Regions from separate parts of the Pseudonocardia sp. HH130629-09 genome, predicted to be linked through region 1. Evidence: riboswitches for the same ligand, from Rfam matches in the RefSeq annotation. Region 1 holds a riboswitch; the other holds the start of a gene.

Region 1 (4,399 bases):
GCGGCAACGACGTGCTGAACCTGACCATGTGCGTCAACTACGGCGGCCGCGCCGAGATCGTCGACTCGGTGCGCCAGATCGCCCGGCTCGCCGCCGAGGGCCGGATCAACCCCGACAAGATCGACGAGCGGATGCTGGCCCGCCACCTCGACGAGCCGGACATGCCCGACGTCGACCTGTTCGTGCGCTCCTCGGGGGAGCAGCGGACCTCGAACTTCCTGCTCTGGCAGAGCGCCTACGCCGAGATGGTCTTCCTGGACACGCTGTTCCCGGACTTCGACCGGCGTCACATCTGGCAGGCGATCGAGATCTACGCACGCCGGGACCGGCGTTTCGGCGGGGCCGTGGACGCCGCGACGGGGGACGCCGCGACGGGGGTGACACCGTGACCACCGATGTGATCACGGGGATGCTCGCCATCGCGAAGGGTGCGCTGGAGCGGTTCCACGACGTCACCGCCGCCGACGACGGCGCGCTGACCTTCGCCCACGGCGGCGTGCTGTGCGTGGTGCAGGGGACGGAGCTGGAGGAGGGGCTGCCCGTCCTCAACCTGACCTGCGTCGTGGCGTGGGACCTGCCGGACTCCGCCGACCCGGAGCACGACGTGCCTCGACGGGTCGGGCTCGGGGTGGGGGAGGGCCTGTTCGGCACGCCCCGGGTGGTGCGCGGCGAGCGCGGCTGGGACGTGACGCTGCGCTACGCCTTCCCCGCGGCCGGGCTGGGCGAGGGTCCGATGGGGACGCTGCTCATGCTCGTCGTGTCCTCCGCGTCGAGCATGCGGGCCGAGCTCGTCGGCGGCTGACCGGCCGGTCGGGGCGGTGCCCGCCCCGGCCGCGCGGGTCACTTCTTGCGGTTGGTGCCGAACTCCTCGGCGATCGGTTGACCGGGTCCACGTCCTTCGTGGACTCCGACAGCCCGGGACGGGTGTGCTCGGTGCGCAGCTGCTCGGTCTCCTCGGCCGACTCGTCCGCGGTGTCGCCCGCGGTCTGGCGCGCCGGGTCGTCGTCGGCCAGGTCCACGGCGGCCACCACGTCGGCGATCGAGGCGTAGTGCTCCTCGGCGGGCACCGCCCGCGGGGCCTCGACCGTCGCGGCGTCGGCCTCGTTGCGCTCGGCGGTCCACGCCAGGTCGTCCTTGCCGGCGGGGAACTCGGGGCCGTGCAGGGCGGTGCGGACGGCGTCGGACGTCGCCGTGCGGGTGGTCATCAGGTCACCTCTCGTCGGGATGTGTCCCGACCGGGTAGCCGCTGTGCGCCGGATGATGCATCCGGCGGGGATCAGTTCCCAGGGCCGTCCGCGGTGCCGTCCCGGGTCACCGCGTCCTCCGGGACCGCCTCGCCGCTGCCGTCGAGGTGCACCAGCGGCAGCCCCTCCAGCTGGCCCGCGGTCATCCCGTGCGCGACGCCGAGCACGTCGTTCTGGGACTTCTTCATCCGGGCGTCCACCAGGCCGGACAGGCTGTAGGCGACCCGGCCGAGCAGCCGGACCGTCGTCTCGTCGACGAGCGGGCGCGGGGTGGAGACGACGGCGACGCCCCGGGGTGTCCCGTCGTTGGACTGGGCCACGCCGATCGAGTACGACTCGCGCGGGTTCACGTGCCGGGAGGCGTAGTGGTCGCGGAGCTTGAACACCATGTCGTGGAACCCGCTGACGTCCCCGTCGAGCTCCAGCGACGTCAGGTCGTCGGTGGTCATCGTCTTCGTCCGGCCGGAGAAGCACCGCACGTAGCCGATCAGGGCGCCGGTCCAGAGTGCCTCGACCAGCGCCGGGTCGGCGTCCACCCGCACCGGCCCGGACTCGGGCCCGCCCAGGGCGGTGACCAGGTGCTCGCAGCAGCGCAGCACGTACTGCAGGTCCTCGAAGACGGCGGCGAGCTGGGCCAGCTCGCCGGACTCCGGGACGTCGATCCGCCGGACCGTGGTGGGCGCGGGGTGCGTGTCCGTCATCGGTCAGACGCTATCCGGGGTGGCGATGCTCACGTGTCTCCATCTGAGACGGTCTGCTAGCTTCGTCGTCGAAGGTCACGAGTGCCAGCGCGAAGCCCCGGCTCGCTGGACGGCAACCCTCCTCCGCGGCGGGGTGCCCCGGGTGATGACCGGGCCGCCGCGACACCCGCAGTCGGCAAGCGCGGATCCGTGCGCCACGCCGGGTCCCCGAGATCGGCCGGAGGCCCGGTCATGACCCTCGCCCTGCCACGTCCCGTCCAGGACGCCCTGCCCCGCGTCGTCGGTTCGGACCTCACGGTCCCGCTCGTCGACGGCCGGTGGGCCCGCTACAGCGACCTCGACTGCGCCGCGTCGGCGCCTGCGCTGGAGCCGGTCGCCGCGCACGTCGCCGAGGTGCTGCCGTACCACGGCAGCGTGCACCGCGGCGCCGGCTGGACCTCGAAGGTCTGCACCGCGCTCGTGGAGAACGCCCGCGCCGACGTCGCCCGGTTCGTCCGGGCCCGCGCCGACGACGTCGTGGTGTTCACCCGCAACACCACCGACGCGCTCAGCCTGCTCGCCCGCGCCGTCCCCGGCCCGGTGGTGACCCTGGACCTGGAGCACCACGCGACGCTGCTGGCCTGGCGTGACCGCGAGCACCGCGTCGTGCCCGCCGCCGCCACCCTGGCCGCGACGCTCGATGCGTTGCGGGCCGAGCTCGCCGCCCGTCCCGACGCCGCGCTGGTCGCGGTCACCGGGGCGTCCAACGTGACCGGCGAGCTCCTCCCGGTCGCCGAGATCGCGCGGATCGCGCACGCCGCGGGTGCCCGGCTGTGCGTCGACGCCGCCCAGCTCGCACCGCACCGGCGCGTCGACCTGGCCGGGTGGGACGCGGACTACGTCGCGCTGTCCGGGCACAAGCTCTACGCGCCCTACGGCGCCGGGGTCCTCGTCGGCCGCCGGGACTGGCTCGACGCCGCCGAACCGCACGTCGCGGGCGGGGGAGCGGTCCGCTCCGTGTCCGTCGCCGACGGCCCGGGCGGCGGCACGGTCACGGAGTGGCTGCCGTCGCCGCAGCGGCACGAGGGCGGCACCCCGAACGTGCTCGGTGCCGCCGCGCTCGGAGCGGCCTGCCGGAGCCTGGACCCGCTGATCGACGTCATCGTGCCCGCTCACGAGCGCGAGCTGGCCGACCGCCTGCACGCCGGCCTGGCGACGGTCCCCGGCCTGCGGACCCTGTCCTGCTTCGACGACGCGGGCGACCGCACCGCGACCGTCTCGTTCACCCTGCGCGAGCTGCCCGCCGGGCTGGTCGCGGCGGCGCTGTCGGCCGAGTACGGCATCGGGGTCCGCGACGGCCGGTTCTGCGCCCACCCGCTGCTGGCGCGGCTCACCGGCGGCCGCGACGCCGTGCGCGCGTCGCTGGGCCTGCGCACCGGCTCCTCCGACGTCGACCGGCTGGTCGACGCGCTGACCGATCTGGCACGGCGCGGCCCGGCCTGGACCTACGCGCTCGTCGACGGCCGGTGGGCGCCGACCCCGGACCCGCGCCCGGCGGACCCGTTCACCCGCGACCGGGAGCGGCCCGCCGTCCCCGGCTGCGGGGACTGAGCCCGGTCTCAGCCCGCTGAGCAGCGGCCGCAGAGGCCGAAGACCTCGAGGGTGTGCGACACCTCGGTGAAGCCGTGCTTCTGGGCGACCGACTCGGTCCAGGACTCCACCGCCGGACCCTCGATCTCGACGGCGGCGCCGCACCGGCGGCACACGAGGTGATGGTGGTGGTGCTCGGTCTCGCAGCGCCGGTAGACGGCCTCGCCGGACGCGACCCGCAGCACGTCGACCTCGCCGCCGTCGGCAAGGGTCTGCAGGGTCCGGTAGACCGTGGTCAGGCCGATGCCCTCGCCGGCGCGCCGCAGCTCCTCGTGGATCTCCTGGGCGGACCGGAAGTCGTCCAGCCGGTCCAGCAGCGCGGTGACGGCGGCCCGCTGCCGGGTGGCGCGGATGCCGCGCGGCCCGGCGGTGGACCGCTCCGTGACCGCCGCCGCGGTCGTCCGGCCGGTCGTCTCCGTCACGTGTCCTCCTCGACGTGGGCGACGGCGTCCACCACGATGTGCGCCAGGTGGTCGTCCACCAGCGAATACAGCACCTCGCGGCCCTTCCGCTCGCTCTCGACCACCCCGGCGGCCTTGAGGACCCGCAGGTGCTGGCTGATCAGAGGCTGGGTGACCCCGAGCGCGTCCACCAGGTCGTGGACGCACCGCGAGTGTTCCAGCAGCTGCAGGACGATGGCGATCCGGACCGGTGCGGCGAGTGCCCGCAGCAGGTCGCCCGCGGCGGCCAGCGTGCGCGGGTCGCGGGTCGGGCCCGGCTCGGGCGCGGGGTGGTGGTCGTCGTCCGCGCCCGGGCCGGCTCCCGGTGCGTGCGTGGTCTGGGCTGCGGCAGACATGTGGTGGACCCGTCCGTTCCCCCGGAGGC
Region 2 (4,399 bases), 210 kb from region 1:
GCCTCCTGGAACATGAACGACGGTCGGGCGGACCCCACCGCGACCTCGCCCGCGGTCGGCTCGTCGAGCCCGGCGAGCAGGTTGAGCAGCGTCGACTTGCCGCAGCCGGAGGCGCCGAGCACGCAGACGAACTCGCCGTCGCCGACCCGCAGGTCGATCCCGTTGAGCGCGGTCACCGCCCCGGGGCCGGTGCCGAAGGTCTTGGCGACCCCCGACAGCTCCACGGCCGTGTCGCGGGCCGGGGGGCGCCGGGTGGTGAGATCGACGGTCATCGGTGGTTCCCCTCGTCGGTCGGGATGGTCAGTTCGCGGCGGCGAGACCGGCCGGGTCCACGGCGGCCTCCCCGGAGCCGGTGCGGACCGCGTCGATCGCGGTCGGGGCGAGGAAACCGGTCAGGTTCGCCTCGCTCTGCGCGATGCCGGCGGTGACGGAGTCCTTCGCCAGCTGCGGGAAGGTCGAGGCGAGCGGGTCGGTGTCGAAGGACAGCTCGGTGAAGGCGCGGTCGAGGATGTTCGCGGCCAGGGGCTTGCCGGTGATCTCGCCGATCGCGGCGTTGGAGACGGTCTTGGCCTGCGCCGGGTCGCTGCGGATGAAGGAGATGGCGGCCTGCTCGCCGCGCAGGATCGCCTCGACGGTCTGCGGGTGCTGCTGCAGGAACTCGGTCCGGGCGATGACGACGGTGGTCGGGAAATTGCCGTCCGGCCACAGGGACTTCTCGTCGACCAGCACCTTCGCGCCGGCGTCGACCAGGCGCGAGCTCCACGGCTCGGGCAGCCACCCGCCGGCGAGCTTGCCCTGCTTGAACAGGTCGAGGGTCTGCGGGTTGTCGATGTTCTGGACGGTCACCGCGTCCGGGCCGTCCCCGATCGGGAGGTTGTTCTCCTTGAGCCAGGTCTTGAAGGCGATGTCCTGGGTGTTGCCCAGCTGCGGCGTCGCGATGATCTTGCCCTTGAGCTGCTCGGGCGAGGTGATGTCCGGGCTGGTCACCAGCTGGGCCCCGGCCGAGGTGGAGCCGGCGACCAGGCGCACGGCCTCGCCGTTCGACTTGGTGAAGGCGTTGATCGCCGGGCCGGAGCCGATGAACGCGACGTCGATCGAGCCGCCGAGCAGGGCGTTGACCTGGTCCGGGCCGGCGTTGAAGGTCTGGGTGGTGAGCTTCGTGCTGCCCAGCTCCTTGGCGAACAGGCCCTGCTTCACCCCGACCAGCGCGGGGGCGTGGGTGATGTTCGGGAAGTAGCCGACGCGGACCTCGGCGGCGGGGGAGGTGGCACCTGCGGCGGTGGTGCTCTCGGCGGCGCGGGAGCAGCCGGCCATGAGTCCGAGCGCGGTCAGCAGCGCGAGCAGGACGGCGGCGGTGCGCACCCGGGAGCCGGGGCGCAGGACGTGCGGGGACATCGCGGGACGGGGTCCTTCCGTGGTGGGCGGTGGGCGGTCGGGACGACCGCGGCGCGCCGGGTCCGGCCGGCCGGGACGGCGTGCCGGGATGCAGGACGGGTGGCGGGCCGGACTGGTGCCGGCGGGCGGTCCCGATTCCGGCGGATGCGTCGGACGCCGGACGTGTGGCGTTACCGTCCGTGGGAGAGCGGGGACCGGTACGGCTCGGTCAGCGACAGAGCTCGCTGTAGGCGGGGGCGCGCCGGCTCGGCCAGAACGGCTCGAGGCCGGTCGGACGCACCGGCACCGCACGCCGTGCGGCTCGGGCCGGCTGGTGGGGGGAGGGCTCGGTCGCACCCTCTGCGAACCGGTGGGGGCGCGAGGGCGTCCGTCGGCTCGTCGTCACCCGACCAGGGTGCGTCGTGGTCACCTCCCCGGACAACCTGGTGTCCACCCCCCAGGAAAGCGACCGGCTTGTCCGGACAGGTCGGGCCGGTTCGGCGTCCCGATTCCGCCGGTCGGGAGCTTCGGTGCGGCGGGCATCACTGGGCCGGCTCCGCGGGTTGACACCATCGGGCACGGGCTCCCTACAGTCGGGGTGCACACCATCCGGAGCGGCCGAGAGACCCGGCTCGACGACGCCGCAGCAACCCCCCGCAGCAGCGGGTGCGGGTGCTCCAGCCGGGTTCGATGGAGGAGATCATGCGGTCGATCGCGGAGCAGGTTCGCGGCGCGCACCACCCTCGGTACCGGCGCCACGTCGACCTGATGCGGGTGGCCGGCGCGACCTGTCGGGCCTGACACCGCCCCGTCCCGCGCTGCGCGTCGCCCGTCGGCGCCCCGCCGGCGGTGGCGTCCGCCCCCATGACGTCCCACCCGTTCCGTCGCACCCCCGTGCGACGAGGAAGCGATGCCCTCATGTCCACAACGGACACCTCAGGCCGGCCGCTGCACCTGGCCGTCGCGCTCGACGGCGCCGGCTGGCACCCCGCCGCCTGGCGCGAGCCCGGCGCCCGGCCCGGCGAGCTGTTCACCGCGCGCTACTGGGCCGGCCTCGCCCGCACCGCCGAGCGCGGGCTGCTCGACCTGCTCACGATCGAGGACGGGTTCGGCCTGCAGTCCGGGGACCACCTCCACGGGGAACCGCGACGTACCGACCGGGTCCAGGGACGCCTCGACGCCTCGCTGGTCGCCGCCTTCCTCGCCCCGCTGACGTCGCGGATTGGGCTTGTCCCGACCGTCACCACCACCCACACCGAGCCGTTCCACGTCGCGTCGGCGCTGGCCACCCTCGACCACGACAGCCACGGCCGTGCCGGCTGGCGGGTGCAGACCTCGGTCCGCGCCGACGAGGCCGCCCACTTCGGCCGCCGCACCGTCCCCGGGCTGCGTCGCGCCGATCTCGACACCGCGGCCGGCCGCGCGCTGGTCGCCGAGCTGTTCGGGGAGGCCGCCGACGTCGTCGAGGTCGTGCGCCGGCTGTGGGACTCCTGGGAGGACGACGCCGAGATCCGCGACGCGCTCACCGGGCGCTTCGTCGACCGCGACAAGCTGCACCGGGTCGACTTCGCCGGGGAGCACTTCGGCGTCGCCGGCCCCTCGATCGTGCCGCGCCCGCCGCAGGGCCAGCCGCTGGTCCTGTCACTGGCCCACGGCTACGAGCCGGCGTTGCTCGCCGCCCGGGTCGGCGACGTCGTGGCCACCACCCCGCACGACGCCGACGACGCCGCCCGCATCGTCGTCCAGGTCCGCTCCGCCGAGGCCGCGGCGGGCCGCACCGCACCGCCGCTGCGCATCCTCGGCGACGTGGTCGTGGTGCTCGCCGACACCCAGCGCGCCGCCCGCGAGCGGCTCGCCCGGCTCGACGCACTCGACCCGCTCTCCTCCGACGCCGCGATCCTCGCCACCACCCCCGCCGGGCTCGCCGACACCCTGCTGTCCTGGCGCCGCGCCGGGCTCGACGGCTACCGGCTGCGCCCGGCCGTCCTGCCGACCGACCTCGACGCCGTCGTCGACGGCCTGGTCCCCGAGCTGCAGTCCCGCGGCGCGTTCCGCACCGCCTACGGCGAGACCATCCTGCGCGAGCGCTTCGGGGTGCCCAGACCCGCCAGCCGCTACGCCGCCGGGGCCGGGTCCGCCGTCGTCCCGACCTTCTCCGGAGCGACCGCATGAGCAACAGGAAGCAGATCGTGCTCGGCGCCTACTTCCCGGGCGTCAACCACGACACCGTCTGGAGCGACCCGGCCTCGGGCAGCCACATCGCCTGGGAGTCGTTCGAGCACTGGGCGCGCACCGCCGAGCGTGGGCGCCTCGACCTGCTCTTCCTCGCCGAGGGCCTGCGGCTGCGCACCCGCGGCGGGGAGATCTTCGACCAGGACGTCGTCGGACGCCCGGACACCTTCACCGTGCTCGCCGCGCTGGCCGCGGTCACCGAGCACATCGGTCTGGCCGGGACGATCAACTCCACCTTCAACGAGCCCTACGAGCTGGCCCGCAAGTTCGCGACGCTGGACATCCTCTCCGGCGGGCGCGCGGCGTGGAACGTCGTCACCAGCTCCGACGCCCCCACCGGCGAGAACTTCCGCCGCGGCGCCTACCTCGGCCACCACCAGCGCTACGAGCGCGCCGGGGAGACCCTCGCCGCGGTCCGGGCGCTCTGGGACTCCTGGGGTTCCGACGCCGTCGTCGCCGACCCCGCGTCGGGCACCTTCCTGCGCGACGGCCACGTCGGCGACTTCGCGGTCTCGGGCAACCAGTTCGACATCGCCGGGCGCTTCACCACCCCGCGCAGCCCGCAGGGCCACCCCGTCGTGCTGCAGGCCGGGGAGTCCCCGGCCGGTCGCGACTTCGCCGCCGCGTCCGCCGACGCGATCTTCTCCCGGTACCAGAAGTTCGACGAGGCCCGCGCCTTCTACGACGACGTCAAGGCCCGGGTCCGCAAGGCCGGCCGCGACCCCGACGAGGTGCGGATCCTGCCCAGCGCCGGCGTCGTGCTCGGCGACACAGACACCGAGGCCCGCGAGCG

What was found. Region 1 has a riboswitch for S-adenosylmethionine ahead of XF36_RS16700 (aminotransferase class V-fold PLP-dependent enzyme). Riboswitches for the same ligand answer to the same signal wherever they lie in the genome.
Region 2: it holds a riboswitch for S-adenosylmethionine, as region 1 does, so the genes downstream of both, XF36_RS35705 (putative leader peptide) here and XF36_RS16700 (aminotransferase class V-fold PLP-dependent enzyme) in region 1, are expected to answer to the same signal.

Annotation. Positions count from the first base shown of each region.
Region 1 is NZ_CP011868.1:3,652,068-3,656,466, reverse strand. It holds gene XF36_RS16720 (isoprenyl transferase) at 1-389, shown strand, start outside; gene XF36_RS16715 (hypothetical protein) at 386-802, shown strand; gene XF36_RS16710 (DUF2795 domain-containing protein) at 747-1,205, opposite strand; gene XF36_RS16705 (hypothetical protein) at 1,277-1,945, opposite strand; SAM riboswitch class IV at 2,019-2,133, shown strand; gene XF36_RS16700 (aminotransferase class V-fold PLP-dependent enzyme) at 2,177-3,535, shown strand; gene XF36_RS16695 (Fur family transcriptional regulator) at 3,544-3,996, opposite strand; gene XF36_RS16690 (ArsR/SmtB family transcription factor) at 3,993-4,370, opposite strand.
Region 2 is NZ_CP011868.1:3,866,634-3,871,032, reverse strand. It holds gene XF36_RS17755 (ABC transporter ATP-binding protein) at 1-272, opposite strand, end outside; gene XF36_RS17750 (ABC transporter substrate-binding protein) at 301-1,395, opposite strand; SAM riboswitch class I at 1,977-2,071, shown strand; gene XF36_RS35705 (putative leader peptide) at 2,065-2,175, shown strand; gene XF36_RS17745 (LLM class flavin-dependent oxidoreductase) at 2,293-3,546, shown strand; gene XF36_RS17740 (NtaA/DmoA family FMN-dependent monooxygenase) at 3,543-4,399, shown strand, end outside.